Variovorax paradoxus: one gene and its partners. The protein of the gene in region 1 binds, or shares a complex with, the protein of each later gene. Links are inferred from orthologs where the notes say so. Each region holds a gene or a part of one and is shown in the gene's direction. Other genes may lie near its edges.

Region 1 (5,186 bases):
GCCGGCGTGGTGTGCCCGGTGTGCGGCAAGGCCGCGCGGCGCGAGACCGACACGATGGACACCTTCGTCGATTCGTCGTGGTACTTCATGCGCTACTGCGACCCCAAGAACGACCAGGCCATGGTCGCCGAGGGCGCCGACTACTGGATGCCGATGGACCAGTACATCGGCGGCATCGAGCATGCGATTCTTCACCTGCTGTACGCGCGCTTCTGGACCAAGGTCATGCGCGACCTGGGCCTCGTGAAGGCCGACGAGCCCTTCGCCAAGCTGCTCACGCAGGGCATGGTGCTCAACCACATCTTCTACAAGCGCAACGAGAAGGGCGGCAAGGACTACTTCCCGCCGCTCGAAGTCACGGCGGTGCTCGACGCGCAGGGTCGCATCACCGGCGGCACGCTGGCCGACGGCACGAAGGTCGAGTACGGCGGCGTGGGCAAGATGGGCAAGAGCGAACGCAACGGCGTCGACCCGCAGGACCTCATCGAGAAGTACGGCGCCGACACCGCGCGCCTGTACACCATGTTCACCGCGCCGCCCGAAGCCACGCTCGAGTGGAACGACGCGGCCGTCGAAGGCAGCTACCGCTTCCTGCGCCGCGTGTGGAACTACGGCGTGGCCCAGGCCGACGTGGCGCCGGTGGCGCTCGCCGGCCAGAGCTTCGGCAAGCCCGCCCAGGCGTTGCGCCGCGAGGTGCACACCGTGCTGCGCCAGATCGACTACGACTACCAGCGCATGCAATACAACACCGTGGTGTCGGGCACGATGAAGCTGCTCAACGCGCTCGAAGGCTTCAAGCCCGACGGCAGCGCGGGCGACGCGGCCGCCGCGCGCGAGGGCTTCGGCATCCTGCTGCGCTGCCTGTACCCGGCCACGCCGCACATCGCGCACCAGCTCTGGCAACAGCTCGGCTACGACAAGGCATCGGGCGACCTGCTCGACGCGCCCTGGCCCGTGGTCGACGTGGCCGCACTGGCGCAGGACGAGGTCGAACTCATGCTGCAGGTCAACGGCAAGCTGCGCGGCAAGCTGCTCGTGCCCGCCGGTGCCTCGAAGGACGAGATCGAGCGTCTGGCGCTCGCCTGCGACGACTTCGTCAACTTCGCCGAAGGCGCGCCGCCCAAGCGCGTGATCGTGGTGCCCGGGCGCCTGGTCAACGTGGTCATCTGACACAGACTCTGCAGAACGACGGAAACGACAGACGCATGAACATTCGCAATGCCTCGCAGCCGCGCCGCGGCTTTCTCCTGGGCCTCGGCGTCGCAGGCGCTTCGCTGGTGCTGTCCGGCTGCGGCTTCGCACTGCGCCAGGCGCCGACCTTCGCGTTCAAGACGCTGTCGCTCGAAGGCAATACGGCGCTCATCAACCAGCTGCGGCGCGAGCTGCGCGCGGCCGGCAACGTGCGGCTGGTGCCCAAGGAAGAGGCGGGCACCGCCGACGCCGTGCTCGTCGTGCTGGGCGAGGACCGCGACCGGTTCGTCATCTCGACCAATTCCGCTGGTCTGGTGCGCGAGGTGCAATTGCGCCTGCGCGCCCGCTTCAGCCTGCGAACACCGGGCGGCAAGGAATTGCTGGCCGCCTCCGAGGTCTCGCAGACGCGCGACCTGAGCTTCAACGAAACCAATGCGCTGGCCAAGGAGAGCGAGGCCGATCTGCTGTACCGCGACATGCAGGCCGACATCGCGCAGCAGTTGATGCGCCGGCTGGCGGCGGTGCAGTCCCTGTAAGCCTCGCTTCCGTTCTTTCAATGCAACTTGCCAGTGCCCAGCTCGGCGCCCACCTGCAAAAGGGCCTGAAGCCGCTTTACACGATCCACGGCGATGAGCCGTTGCTCGCGCAGGAGGCGGCCGACGCCATCCGCGCCGCCGCGCGCGCCCAGGGCCACACCGAGCGCAGCTCGTACACCGTGGCTGGCGCGCACTTCGATTGGAGCGCGGTGCTCGCGGCCGGAGGCTCGCTCTCGCTGTTCGCCGACAAGCAGATCGTCGAGATCCGCATTCCGTCGGGCAAGCCCGGCAAGGACGGCAGCGTCGCGCTGCAGCAGCTGGCCGAGGCCGCGCCCGGCAACGACAGCACGCTCACGCTGGTGATGCTGCCGCGCCTGGACAAGGCCACGCGCACCGGTGCGTGGTTCTCGGCGCTCGAGAACAACGGCGTGAGCCTCCAGGTCGACCCGATCGAGCGCGCCGCGCTGCCGCAATGGATCGCCCAGCGCCTCGGGCTGCAGAACCAGCGCGTGATGCCCGGCGACGAAGGGCAGCGCACGCTGCAGTTCTTTGCCGACCGCGTCGAAGGCAACCTGCTCGCCGCGCACCAGGAAATCCAGAAACTTGCACTGCTGCACCCGGCCGGCGAGCTGAGCTGGGAGCAGGTCGAGGGCGCCGTCAACAACGTGGCGCGCTACGACGTGTTCAAGCTCTCCGAGGCCGTGCTGGCCGGCAACCCGCAGCGCGTGGCGCGCATGCTCGACGGCCTGCAGGCCGAGGGCGAAGCCGAGGTGCTGGTGCACTACACGATCGCCGAGGACATCCGCGCCCTCAAGCGCGTGAAGGACGCCATGGCCGCCGGCCGCCCGCTGCCGATGGCGCTGCGCGAGAACCGCATCTGGGGCCCGCGCGAGCGCGCCTTCGAACGCGTGCTGCCGCGCCTGGACGACCGCATGCTGACCCGCCTGCTGCGCGCGGCCCACCTGGTCGACGGCATCTGCAAGGGCCTGAAGCAGCCCGACTGGCCCGCCAGCGGCTGGCAGGCGCTGCAGCGGCTGGCGCTGATGCTGTGCCGCGCCTGCAGCACGGCCTCGGCGCCACGCCGCGCCTGACGTCCGCTTGCCGTCTGTAGACGGCAAAAGGCCCGCGTCAGCCGGACCGAAGGTCCGCGTGGGAAAATGCCGGCTATGAACGCGTTCAACGTCAGCGAGCACATGCAGACCCTCGGTCTGCAAGCCAAAGCCGCTGCATTCCTCATGGCCCGTGCGGATGCAGCTACCAAAAACAGAGCACTGAAGGCGCTGGCCCGGCGCCTGCGCGAAGTCGGCCCCGAGCTGGCTGCTGCCAACCAGAAGGACCTGGAGCGCGCCACGGCCGCCGGCCTGTCGGCCCCGATGGTCGACCGGCTCAAGCTCACGCCCAAGGTCCTCGAAACCGTGGCCGAAGGCTGCGAGCAGCTGGCCGGCATGGCCGACGTGATCGGCGAAATCATCGGCATGAAGCAGCAGCCCAGCGGCATCCGCGTGGGCCAGATGCGCGTGCCGATCGGCGTCTTCGGCATGATCTACGAGAGCCGCCCCAACGTGACCATCGAGGCCGCGAGCCTCGCGATCAAGAGCGGCAATGCCGCCATCCTGCGCGGCGGCTCGGAAGCCATCGAGTCGAACAAGGCGCTGGCGCTGCTGGTGTCCGAGGCGCTGGCCGAAGCCGGCCTGCCGGTCGAGGCGGTGCAGCTGGTGCAGACCACCGACCGCGAAGCCGTGGGCCAGCTCATCGCCATGCCCGAATTCGTCGACGTGATCATTCCGCGCGGCGGCAAGGGCCTCATCGAGCGCATCAGCCGCGACGCCAAGGTGCCCGTCATCAAGCACCTGGACGGCAACTGCCACGTGTACGTGGACGACACGGCCGAGTTCGACATGGCGCTGCGCATCGTCGACAACGCCAAGACCCAGAAGTACAGCCCCTGCAACGCCGCCGAAGGCCTGCTGGTGTCGGCCTCGGTGGCCGACCACTTCCTGCCCGAGATCGCCGCCGTCTTCGCCGCCAAGGGCGTCGAAATGCGCTGCGACCCGGCCGCTGCCGCCATCCTGCGCGCCAGCGAGGCGCACCATCCGCAGGCCAAGGTGCTTGATGCGGTCGAGTCCGACTGGTCCGAGGAATACCTGGCCGCCGTCATCAGCATCAAGGTGGTGGCGGGCGTCGATGAGGCCATTGCGCACATCAACCGCTACTCGAGCCACCACACCGACGCCATCGTCACGCGCGACCACATCAATGCCCAGCGCTTCCTGCGCGAGGTCGATTCGGCCAGCGTGATGGTGAATGCGAGCACGCGCTTCGCAGACGGTTTCGAGTACGGGCTGGGCGCCGAAATCGGCATCAGCACCGACAAGTTCCATGCGCGCGGCCCGGTCGGCATCGAAGGCCTGACCTCGCTCAAGTACGTGGTGCTGGGGCAGGGCGAAGTCCGCAGCTAGTCGGGGTCCGAAGGGCCGGGGCCATCGGGCCGGCGGCGCGGCCCGTGCCGCGGTGTTCTTGCAACGTGTGTTGTGGATTGGGGTGCTTTGTTCTCTTTGGCTGCTTGTCATCGGGGCGGCCATCCCCAAATCCTACAATTCCACTCCACCTTTAAGCACAAAACCAACAAGGCCGCTGCATGGTTCCGCATCTCGTCACTGCCCTGACCGGCCCGATCAACGAACTGGAGCAGCGGGTGCTCGACTCGACGCCCGCCATCGAGCGCTGGTTCCGCCTCGAGTGGATGGAGCACACGCCGCCGTTCTACAGCGCCGTCGACATCCGAAACGCGGGCTTCAAGCTCGCCCCGGTCGACACCAACCTGTTCCCCGGCGGCTGGAACAACCTCACCAAGGAAATGCTGCCGCTGGCGGTGCAGGCTGCGCAGGCGGCCATCGAGAAGATCTGTCCGGAGGCGCGCAACCTGCTCGTCATTCCTGAAAATCACTCGAAAAACACCTTTTATCTCGCCAACATCGCGCAACTGGTGCGCATCTTCCACATGGCGGGCCTCAATGTGCGCATCGGCTCCGTCGATCCGGCCATCAAGTCGCCCAAGAAGATCGAGTTGCCCAACGGCGAGACCGTGACGCTCGAACCGGTGGTGCGTTCCAAGCGCCGCCTGGGCCTGAAGAACTTCGATCCCTGCACAATTCTTCTGAACAACGAGCTTTCTGCAGGAACGCCGGGCATCCTCGAAGACCTGCACGAGCAATACCTGCTGCCGCCGCTGCACGCGGGCTGGTCGGTGCGCCGCAAGAGCAACCATTTGCACAGCTATGAAGAGCTGTGCAAGCGCTTCGGCAAGCTGCTGGGCATCGATCCGTGGCTCATCAACCCGATCTACGCGCGCGCCGAAGGCGTCGACGTGGCCGAGGGCCGCGGCATCGACGTGCTCACCAGCCATGTCGACGCGGTGCTCACCAAGGTGCGCCGCAAGTACAAGGAATACGGCATCAA
Region 2 (5,243 bases), 3.8 Mb from region 1 along the record:
GCGGCCGGGCTGGGCATCGAGACCTTTGTCGGCACCTCGGGACGCGTGTTTCCGACCGACATGAAGGCCGCGCCTCTGCTGCGCGCCTGGCTGCATCGCTTGCGCGCCGCGGGCGTGCAGTTCCACATGCGCCATCGCTGGGTGGGTGATGGGCCATTCGATGCGAACGCACTGCGCTTTGGGACGCCGACAGGCGAAGTCACGGCCAAGGCCGATGCGGTGGTGTTGGCGCTGGGCGGCGCGAGCTGGGCGCGCCTGGGCTCCGACGGCGCGTGGGCACCGTGGCTGCAGGCACAAGGCGTGGCGGTGGCGCCGCTGCTGCCCGCCAATTGCGGCTTCGACGGTGCGGGCTGGAGCGAACATTTTTCGAGCCGCTTCGCAGGGCAGCCCTTCAAGTCGGTCGCGATCGCCTTCACCGACAGCCAGGGGCGCCACTTTGCGCGCAAGGGCGAGTTTGTCGCGACGGCCACGGGCATCGAAGGCAGCCTGGTCTATGCGGCGTCGGCGCTGCTGCGGGACGAGATCGCGGCGAACGGCAGCGCGACGCTGCTGCTCGACCTGCTGCCCGATCGCAGCGCCGAGCAGGTGCTGGCCGCGGTGAAGCATCCGCGCGGCGCGCGTTCGTTGAGCAGCCACCTCAAGAGCCGGCTCGGCATCGAAGGCATCAAGGCCGGCGTGCTGCACGAAGCGCTGAGCAAGGAAGCGATGCAGGATCCGGCGCAGCTCGCCGCCACGATCAAGGCCGTGCCGCTGAAACTCGTCGCGACGCGCCCGGTCGACGAGGCGATCAGTACGGCGGGCGGCGTGCGCTTCGACGCGCTCGATCCGGCGCTGATGGCGACGGCGCTGCCCGGCGTGTTCGCGGCAGGGGAAATGCTCGATTGGGAGGCGCCGACGGGGGGCTACCTGCTCACGGCGGCCATGGCCAGTGGGGCGGCTGCCGCGCGCGGCGCGATCGCGCGGCTGGGGCTGTAGCCGCAGGCGTACTCAGCGGACGCAGGGCCAAAAGAACACCTGCTCGGGGTCGGCCGCATCGAGGTTGTCGATGTGGCCGCTCTCCCTGAACCCGGCTTCTTTCAGCAGCGATTGCATCGCCGCGTTGGAGCGGTTCGTGGAAGTGAAAAGCTTGGGGCGTTCGCAGATCGACTGGAAGTGATCGACGAGCTTCAGGCCGAGTCGCCTGCGACGAAACTTCTCTCCGACCATCAGCATCTCGATGAAGCCGCTGTCGAAGAAGTGGTGGTGCAGCACGCCGTAGGCGGCGATGTCGCCATCCATCTCGATCACGTGGCAGAAGCGATCTTCGATCCAGCCTTTGATCTGCACGGCGCGGCGCGCATCGTGCGCGGCCACGGTGTCGAGGCGCACCAGCGCTTCGAGATCGCTGATACGGGCGGGCCGGATGTCCATGTTCATGGCGGGCTGCGCGAAATTCTGGGAGGTTGAGGTGTCCGGGGTTGGTAACCCCTGGACACAGCGCGTGAGTTCTCTGAAAAGGAACTCACGGCTTCTAAATGTTAGGTTGACGAGCCTTACCCCTGGCACTGACTACGCAGTTAGGGCTGCTTGGTTCCCCACCTGACCCGGTTGGCCACTTCACCATGCAGGGAGGCCCGTCAGGTTGCATTCTAACCGCGTGAATTTGTCCCCTTCGCCGGGGCGTGAATCATTTCGAGGGGGACGGGAAACAAGCGTGAAGTGACCCCCGCCGCGCCTTTTAGAATGCCCGCAATGTCTTATCTCGTGCTCGCTCGCAAGTTCCGTCCGAAAACCTTCGGTGAGATGGTCGGTCAGGGGCATGTGGTCCAGGCGCTGGAAAACGCGCTGACGACGCAGCGCCTGCACCACGCCTATCTGTTCACCGGCACGCGAGGCGTGGGCAAGACCACGGTGTCGCGCATCCTGGCCAAGTCGCTCAACTGCCAGGGCCCGGACGGGCAGGGCGGCATCACGGCGACGCCGTGCGGTGTGTGCCAGGCCTGCCGCGACATCGATTCGGGCCGCTTCGTCGACTACACCGAACTCGATGCGGCCTCCAACCGCGGCGTCGATGAAGTGCAGTCGCTGCTCGAACAAGCCGTCTACAAGCCGGTGCAGGGGCGCTTCAAGGTCTTCATGATCGACGAAGTGCACATGCTCACGAACACCGCGTTCAACGCGATGCTCAAGACGCTCGAGGAGCCGCCCGAGTACCTCAAGTTCGTGCTGGCCACGACCGATCCGCAGAAGGTGCCGGTGACGGTGCTGTCGCGCTGCCTGCAGTTCAACCTGCGGCCAATGGCGCCCGAGACGATCCTCGAACACCTGACAGGCGTGCTGCAGACCGAGCAGGTGCCGGCCGAGCCGCAGGCGCTGCGTCTGCTGGCGCGCGCCGCACGCGGTTCGATGCGCGACGCGCTCTCGCTCACCGACCAGGCCATCGCGTTCGGCAACGGCGAACTGCTCGAAACCGGCGTGCGCCAGATGCTCGGCAGCGTCGATCGCGGCCATGTGTTCCGCCTCATCGAGGCGCTCGCACAAGGCGACGGCAAGACCGTGGTCGACACTTCCGAGGCGCTGCGCCGCGACGGCATGTCCGCCGCGTCCACGCTTGAAGAAATGACGTCGGTGCTGCAGGCCATGGCGGTGCTGCAGGCCGTGCCCTCGCGCGCCGAATCGGCCGACGCGGCCACCGATCCTGACGCGGCCGACACGGCCCGCCTGGCGTCGCTGATGCCCGCCGACGAGACCCAGCTGCTCTACAGCCTGTGCCTGCACGGGCGCGGCGAGTTGGGTTTGGCGCCCGACGAGTACGCGGCACTGACCATGGTGCTGTTGCGGCTGCTGGCCTTCAAGCCCTCCCACACGGCCGCTTCGACGGCCTCCACGGAAAAAAAAACTCTGAATGACGCCGGCAGCGCTGCGCCGCGGGCTCCCGCGCGCGAAGCCGCCCCGGTTTCCCGGCCTTCGGTGCCCGATTCGGCACCCGCTGCCGCGCCTTCCACGCCCGCCTTTTCGCAGCAACCGCCCGCGCAGTCGATGCCGGCTGGCCAGCGGCTGACGGTGGTCGATGCCCCGCAGCGCCAGCCCATGCCCCGGCCTGCCGCGCAGGAGGCGTCGGACGCGCCCGCAGCCCATGTGGTCGGCGTGCCGATCCGCGTGCAGCCGCCGCCCGGCCAGCGCGACGTGCCGCGCGAAGAAGAACAGCGCAGCACCTACACCCCGATCCCGCCGAGCGAAGAGGGCGATTTCTGGCACGCCACGGTCATGCAGCTCATTGCTGCCGAAAGCGTGGCGGCGCTGGCGCGCGAGCTCGCGCTGCAGTCGCAGCTGGTGGCGCGCGACACCGACCAGTGGATGCTGCGCATCGAGCGCGAAACCCTCAACCAGCCGTCCAGCCGCGAGAAGCTCACGGCGGCGCTGCAGGGCCTCGGCCACAATGTGAGGCTGGCCATCGAGATCGGCGGCGTGGTCGACAGCCCGGCGCGCCGCAACAAGCAGGCCGCCGACGAGCGCCAGCGGGTGGCCGAGGAAGCCATTCGCAGCGACCCCGAGGTGCAGATGCTGATGCGCGACTTCGATGCGAAGATCGTGCCCGGATCGCTGAAGCCCCTCTGAAGCCGGCGCCGCCCTCGCCGCATTTTTCGACCGTATTCTTTCCATCACCAACCCATCACAGACAGGACCAACGATGTTCAACAAAGGACAACTGGCCGGCCTCATGAAGCAGGCGCAGGCAATGCAGGACAACCTCAAGAAGGCCCAGGAAGAACTGGCGCACATCGAGGTCGAAGGCGAGTCGGGCGCCGGTCTTGTCAAGGTCGTCATGACCTGCAAGCACGACGTCAAGCGCATCACCATCGACCCCAGCCTGCTGGCCGACGACAAGGACATGCTCGAAGACCTCGTGGCTGCCGCCTTCAATGCCGCCGTGCGCAAGGCCGAGGAAACCAGCGAGCAGAAGATGGGCAAGCTCACGGCCGGCATGCCCGGTCTGCCCCCTGGCATGAAGCTCCCGTTCTAAGCGAGGCATGGCAGACGCCAGTTCGCTCGATGCGCTGGTCGATGCGCTGCGCCGGCTGCCCGGTGTCGGCGTCAAGTCGGCCTCGCGCATGGCGTTCCACCTGCTGCAGCACGACCGCGAGGGCGCGCAGCTGCTCGCACGCGCGTTGCAGCAGGCGGCAGGCCAGGTGCGGCATTGCGAGCTGTGCAACACCTTCACCGAAGCGCCGATCTGCCATGTCTGCATGGACTCGCGGCGCGACGGCTCCAAGCTGTGCGTGGTCGAGACACCGGCCGACCAGGCGGCGCTCGAACGCACGGGCGCCTTTCGCGGCTACTACTTCGTGCTCATGGGCAAGCTCAGTCCGCTCGATGGCATCGGGCCGAAGGACATCGGCCTGCAGAAGCTGTTCGACCGCGCGCGCGACGGCACGGTGAGCGAGGTCATCCTCGCGACCAACTTCACGGCCGAAGGCGAGGCCACCGCGCACGTGATCGGCGAAGCGCTCAAGCAGCACGGGCTCACCGTGACGCGCCTCGCGCGCGGCGTGCCGGCCGGCAGCGAGCTCGAGTACGTCGACCTCGGCACCATTGCGCACGCACTGGTCGATCGCCGCTGACACTCGGCCTGTTCAAGGCCGCGTCCGTTCTTCCTTTGGTTGTTGTTGTCGTCACCATGACCCTCTCCTTGCTCACCGTCGCCTACTGGTGCGTGTTCGTCGCCTGCGGCCTGCCGTACCTCGCGGCATGGATCGCGAAGGCCGGCAACTTCGGTCCGCGCGACAACCTGCAGCCGCGCGACTGGGCGGCCAAGCAAAGCGGCTGGCGCGCACGTGCCAACAGCGCGCAGGCCAACAGCTTCGAAGGCCTGCCGTTCTTCATCGGCGCGGTGCTCATTGCGCACCAGCTCGGCGTGGCGCAGGCGCGGCTTGACATGCTCGCGGTGGCCTACGTGGTGCTGCGCGTGATCTACCTCGGCCTGTACATCCGCGGTGCGGCGAGTGCGCGCAGCGCAGTCTGGGCACTCGCGTTTCTGGTCAATATCGCGATACTTTTTCTGGCCCGATAACGCCTTGGCGAAGGCTTCTCCAGGAGGCCTTCATGCTTACGTGAAAACCCGCACGGGATGACCCCGATGCAGGCGGGCGGCGCGCACGCCTAAGCTCGATTCACCTTACAAAGAATCACAGAGCCCGCAGGACCGCGCCATGCTTCATCGCAGAACCCTCATTTCCGCCTCCGCCGTCGCTGCCGCAGCGATT
Region 3 (5,278 bases), 4.3 Mb from region 1 along the record:
GTGCAAAGCGCCGCCAGGCGGGCCTCGGTGGCCCCGAGCAGAGAAAAATCCTGCGTGAGCTGGCCGTGCAAGAAGCTGGCGGCATCGGGGCCTTCGGCGCGAATCACGCCGAGGTGGGGCAGGGTGCTCACCCCGTTGAGAACGACTGTGGTCATCGCTGAATTATCATGGCCGTGCCTGTTCCTTCGGGGCGGCAGGGATTCCCCGTCGCAGCGATGGGGCCGGTCTTTCCCGCGGGTCTGTGTGCGTTCTCTTTCAGGCCTTTTTCTTTCTCCGTCCTTTTCCTCGGATTCGTGCGCAGCTTCTTCCTCACGCTCTTCCTGCTCGTGGCCCTGGCCGTTCTGGCGCTCGGCGGCGCCGGTCTCTGGTGGGTGCACCAGCCGCTCAAGTTGCCGACGCCCAGCGTCGACCTGTCCGTGGAGCCCGGCACCACGCCGCGCGGCATCGCCCAGGCCGTGGCCGACGCGGGTGCCGACGTGCAGCCCCAACTGCTGTACTGGTGGTTCCGTATCTCGGGGCAAGACCGCCAGATGCGCGCCGGCAGTTACGAACTGGAACGCGGCGTCACGCCCAAGCTGCTGCTCAACATCCTGGTGCGCGGCGAAGAAGCCACGCGCAGCGTGGTGCTGGTCGAAGGCTGGAACATCCGCCAGGTGCGCGCCGCGCTCGCCAAGGCCGAGCAGCTCAAGCCCGAAAGCGTGGGCATGACCGAAGACGCATTGATGGCCGCGCTGGGCAAGCCGGGCGTGCACCCCGAAGGCCGCTTCTTCCCGGACACCTACACCTACTCGAAGGGCTCGACCGACATCGCGCTGCTGCAGCGCGCCATGCGGGCCATGGACAAGAAGCTCGAAGCCGCCTGGGCGGCCCGCGCAGCCGATCTGCCGCTTAAATCGGCCGATGAAGCGCTGATTCTGGCCAGCATTGTCGAAAAGGAGACAGGCAAGGCCAACGACCGCTCAGAGATTGCCGCTGTCTTCACGAATCGGCTGCGCGTCGGCATGCCGCTGCAGACCGACCCGACCGTGATCTACGGCATGGGCGCCACCTTCGACGGCAACCTGCGCAAGCGCGACCTGCAGACCGACACGCCCTGGAACACCTACACCCGCGGCGGCCTGCCGCCCACGCCGATCGCCATGCCCGGCAAGGCTGCGCTGCTGGCGGCGGTTCAGCCGGCGCAGAGCAAGTCGCTGTACTTCGTGTCGCGCGGCGATGGCACGAGCCAGTTCAGCAGCTCGCTCGACGACCACAACCGCGCGGTCAACCGCTACCAGCGTGGCGGTGGCAGCAGCTCCCAACCCAAGGCGACCCAATGAGTGACTCAGGCCTGTTTCTGACGCTGGAAGGCATCGACGGCGCGGGCAAGTCCAGCCACCTCGACGCGCTGGAAGCCCGCTTCCAGGCGCAGGGCCGCACGGTGGTGCGCACGCGCGAACCCGGCGGCACGCCGCTGGCCGAAACGCTGCGCGGGCTGGTGCTCGAACAGCCGATGAACCCGCTGACCGAATCGCTGCTGGTGTTCGCGGCACGCTGCGACCACATCGCGCAGGTCATCGAACCGGCGCTGGCGCGCGGCGAGGTCGTGCTGTGCGATCGCTTCACCGACGCCACCTTCGCCTACCAGGGCGCGGGACGCGGCTTCGACACCGCCGTGCTCTCGACGCTCGAGCAGTGGGTGCAGGCGGGCCGGGCCGGTGTGCCGGCGTCGCAACTGCTGCAGCCGCAACTGACCGTGTGGTTCGACCTCGCCCCCGAAATCGCCGCCCAGCGCCTGGCCGGCGCGCGCGTGCCCGACAAGTTCGAGGCCCAGCCGGTCGAGTTCTTCCGCCGCGTGGCGCAGGGCTATGCGGCCCGCGCCGCCGCCGATGCGTCGCGCTTCGTGCGCATCGACGCCAGCCAGGCCCGCGACCAGGTCTGGCAGCAGATCGACACGGCGCTGGTGGCGCGCGGCGTGCTGTCGCCGGTGCAGGGAGCCGCCCGATGAGCGAGCCGGTGAACACATTGACGCCCTGGCTGCGCCAGCCGCTCGCCGAACTGCTGCGCCAGCGCGGCCATGCCTGGCTGCTGCAAGGCCCGTCGGGCATCGGCCAGTACGAACTCGCGCTGGCGCTCGCCGCCGCCTGGCTGTGCGAGCGGCCGGTGGAGGAGGGCGGTGCCGCCTGCGGCCACTGCCCCAGCTGCCACGCCATCGAGGTTCGCACCCACGCCGATTTGTGCGTGCTGATGCCCGAAGTCGCCATGGGCGAACTCGGTTGGCCGCTCGACGAAAAAGCCCAGTCCGACATCGACGACAAGAAGCGCAAGGCCAGCCGCGAGATCCGCGTCGAAGCGATGCGCGACGCGGTCGGCTTTGCGCAGCGCACGAGCGCGCGCGGCCGCGGCAAGGTCGTGCTGGTGTATCCGGCCGAGCGCATGAACACCATCACTGCCAATGCGCTGCTCAAGACGCTCGAGGAGCCCGTCGGCGATGTGCGCTTCGTGCTAGCCAGCGAGGCCGCGTGGCAGCTGTTGCCGACCATCCGCAGCCGCTGCCTGGGCTTCACGCTGCCGTGGCCCGAAACCGCCGAGGCCGAAGCCTGGCTGGTGGCACAAGACGTGCCGCCCGCCGATGCCGCGCAGTTGCTGCGTGCCGCGGGCGGACGGCCCAGCGATGCGCTGCGGCTGGCACGCTCGGGCCAGTCGCCCAAGGCGTGGTCGCTGCTGCCCAAGGCCGTGTCGCGCGGCGACGTGGGCGCGCTGGCCGACCAGGCGCCGGCCCAGGCCGTCGTCGCGCTGCAGAAGCTCTGCCACGACCTCATGGCCGTGGGCCACGGCGCCGAACCCCGTTTCTTCGACGCGGCCGACCTGCCGCCGGTGCCGCACAAGCTGGCGCTGGCGCGCTGGTCGAAATCGCTCGCCAGCGCCGCGCGAACCGCCGAACATCCGTTCAACGCCGGCCTCATGCTCGAAGCGCTTGTGAGCGAAGCGCGAAGCACCCTAAACTCTGCCGCTCGCCGCCCATGAACCCACCTGCCGCGCCTGTTCCAGCCTCTGCCGCCGCTGCCGCGTTGTCTGCCACGCCGGCCCGGCCGAGCGTCATCCAGCTCGCCATCAAGGAAAAGGGCGCGCTCTACGCGGCCTACATCCCGCTGTTTGCCGAAGGCGGCATCTTCATTCCGACCACGCGCGAGTACCGGCTCGGCGACGACGTCTACGTGCTGCTCACGCTGCCCGAAGACCCGCAGCGCTACCCGGTCGCCGGCAAGGTCGCCTGGATCACGCCGGCCCGTGCCGCCGGCAACCGGGCGCCGGGCGTCGGCGTGCGCTTTCCGTCAGACGAGAAGTCGCGCCAGCTGAAGGCGCGCATCGAAGCCGCGCTCGGTGGCTCCATGGCCTCCGACCGCGCGACCCAGACCATCTGAGTTCTTTCTCCGCCGCGCCTCGTGGCGCGGAACTCCGGACACGGCGCGATCTCCCACAGGCGCGCCGCACTTCACCCTTTCCGATGTTCACCGACTCCCACTGCCACCTGACCTTTCCCGAGTTCGCGGACCAGATGCCGCAGATTCGCGCTGCCATGGCCGCCGCCAAGGTCGACCGGGCGCTGTGCATCTGCACCAAGCTCGAAGAGTTCGACGACGTGCAGGCCCTGGCCGCCCGCTACGACAACTTCTGGGCCAGCGTGGGCGTGCACCCCGACAACGAGGACATCGCCGAACCCACCGTGGAAGACCTGGTGCGCCTGTCGGCCCGGCCGCGTGTCGTGGCCATCGGCGAAACCGGCCTCGACTACTACCAGATGGAAGAACGCAAGGGCGGCCGCAGCATCGCCGACATGGAATGGCAGCGCGACCGCTTCCGCGTGCACATCCGCGCCGCACAGCAAACGCGCAAGCCGCTCATCATCCACACCCGCGACGCATCGGCCGACACGCTGGCGATCCTCAAGGAGGAGGGCGAAGACGGCGCGGGCAGGGCGGCCGGCGGCGTGTTCCATTGCTTCACCGAAACCGCCGAGGTGGCACGCGCCGCACTCGACCTGGGTTTCTACATTTCCTTTTCGGGCATCCTGACCTTCAAGAAGGCCCAGGACCTGCGCGACGTGGCGGCTTTCGTGCCGCTGGACCGCATGCTGATCGAGACGGACAGCCCGTACCTCGCGCCCGTGCCGTACCGCGGCAAGACCAACAATCCGTCGTATGTGCCCTTCGTGGCGCAACAGATCGCCGAACTGCGACACGTGCCCGTAGAGGACATCGCCAAGGCGACAAGCGACAACTTCGAAGCTTTGTTCAGGGAAGTCAAATTATGAAAAACTACTTTAAGAAGTCGATATATCTTGTTGTCATGGCTGCATCTTTTGCAGCGCATGCCGGGTCGTTTGAAGACTTTTTCCGGGCCGTGCGCGGCGACAACGCCAGTGGTGTCCGCACCCTGCTGAACCGCGGTTTCGACCCGAATACACGCGACGAGAACGGCCAGACCGGTTTGATGCTCGCGCTGCGCGAGCCGTCGCCGAAGGTCGTCCAGGTGTTGATGGAATCGCCGCAGCTCAACGTCGACCTGGCCAACGCCAAGGACGAAACGCCGCTGATGCTGGCGTCGATCAAGGGCCAGCAAGACCTGGTCGTGCAACTGCTCAAGCGCGACGCCGCCGTCAACAAGACCGGCTGGGCGCCGCTGCATTACGCGGCCAGCAGCGGGCAACTGTCGATCATGAAACTGCTGCTCGAGAACCACGCCTTCATCGACGCCCAGTCGCCCAACGGCACCACGCCGCTGATGATGGCCGCGATGTACGGATCGAACGACGCCGTGAAGCTGCTGCTGGCCGAAGGCGCGGACACGGCGATGAAGAACCAGCTCGGCATGACGGCGGTCGACTTTGCGGTGAAAGCGAATCGGACGGAGTCGGCGGAGCTGATCAAGGCGGCTGGGGATGCGAAGGCGAATGCGGTGAAGGCGGTGCCGAAGGACGGGAAGTGGTGAGTGCCTGCGGGCCTCAACAATCCTGACGAAAAAGAGGCTGCACACGGTCGCCCAGGTAGCCGGACAACCACGTGGAGTGTTCCTCAAGGCTCACTACCGGGATACGGTGTCCCAGCCACAAGGACTTCTCATCGCGTCCTGGCTGGCGCGTGACCACACTCAGATGGCCCACGGTGGCGTTGGCGGTGAGCGTGGTGGGAGTCACTGAGCGGATGGACTCAAACGGGACCACGGTGGTGCGCGGCTTTCGCAGCGGCGCCATCTCGACGTAACTCAGCTGCTCGGTTTTCCCATCGAATCGGAAGGC

The links.
Region 2: the proteins of holA (region 1) and dnaX are in contact, whole or in part, in a cryo-EM structure (PDB 8GIZ), measured with the Escherichia coli proteins. The link is inferred for Variovorax paradoxus from one-to-one orthologs.
Region 3: the proteins of holA (region 1) and GFK26_RS24920 are in contact, whole or in part, in a cryo-EM structure (PDB 8GIZ), measured with the Escherichia coli proteins. The link is inferred for Variovorax paradoxus from one-to-one orthologs.

What each region holds. Positions count from the first base shown.
Region 1 is NZ_CP045644.1:1,064,903-1,070,088, reverse strand. What follows is about bases 876-3,782. They hold holA (DNA polymerase III subunit delta), read left to right. Parts: upstream 876-1,747; coding sequence 1,748-2,818; downstream 2,819-3,782. Other genes in these bases: GFK26_RS04805 (glutamate-5-semialdehyde dehydrogenase), read left to right, coding at 2,894-3,782; lptE (LPS assembly lipoprotein LptE), read left to right, coding at 1,206-1,727; leuS (leucine--tRNA ligase), read left to right, coding at 876-1,170. Outside these bases: more of leuS, read left to right, coding at 1-875; more of GFK26_RS04805, read left to right, coding at 3,783-4,186; gshA (glutamate--cysteine ligase), read left to right, coding at 4,366-5,186. UniProt on the Escherichia coli protein: Part of the beta sliding clamp loading complex, which hydrolyzes ATP to load the beta clamp onto primed DNA to form the DNA replication pre-initiation complex.
Region 2 is NZ_CP045644.1:4,911,724-4,916,966, forward strand. The notes cover bases 1,201-4,164. They hold dnaX (DNA polymerase III subunit gamma/tau), read left to right. Parts: upstream 1,201-1,731; coding sequence 1,732-3,597; downstream 3,598-4,164. Other genes in these bases: GFK26_RS22635 (GNAT family N-acetyltransferase), read right to left, coding at 1,201-1,416; GFK26_RS22650 (YbaB/EbfC family nucleoid-associated protein), read left to right, coding at 3,671-4,003; recR (recombination mediator RecR), read left to right, coding at 4,011-4,164. In the rest of the region: GFK26_RS22630 (TIGR03862 family flavoprotein), read left to right, coding at 1-975; more of GFK26_RS22635, read right to left, coding at 988-1,200; more of recR, read left to right, coding at 4,165-4,601; GFK26_RS22660 (MAPEG family protein), read left to right, coding at 4,658-5,050; GFK26_RS22665 (ABC transporter substrate-binding protein), read left to right, coding at 5,190-5,243. UniProt on the Escherichia coli protein: Part of the beta sliding clamp loading complex, which hydrolyzes ATP to load the beta clamp onto primed DNA to form the DNA replication pre-initiation complex.
Region 3 is NZ_CP045644.1:5,405,950-5,411,227, forward strand. What follows is about bases 996-3,994. They hold GFK26_RS24920 (DNA polymerase III subunit delta'), read left to right. Parts: upstream 996-1,983; coding sequence 1,984-3,006; downstream 3,007-3,994. Other genes in these bases: mltG (endolytic transglycosylase MltG), read left to right, coding at 996-1,319; tmk (dTMP kinase), read left to right, coding at 1,316-1,987; GFK26_RS24925 (PilZ domain-containing protein), read left to right, coding at 3,003-3,404; GFK26_RS24930 (TatD family hydrolase), read left to right, coding at 3,488-3,994. Outside these bases: GFK26_RS24905 (YgfZ/GcvT domain-containing protein), read right to left, coding at 1-155; more of mltG, read left to right, coding at 294-995; more of GFK26_RS24930, read left to right, coding at 3,995-4,294; GFK26_RS24935 (ankyrin repeat domain-containing protein), read left to right, coding at 4,291-4,971; GFK26_RS24940 (hypothetical protein), read right to left, coding at 4,985-5,278. UniProt on the Escherichia coli protein: Part of the beta sliding clamp loading complex, which hydrolyzes ATP to load the beta clamp onto primed DNA to form the DNA replication pre-initiation complex.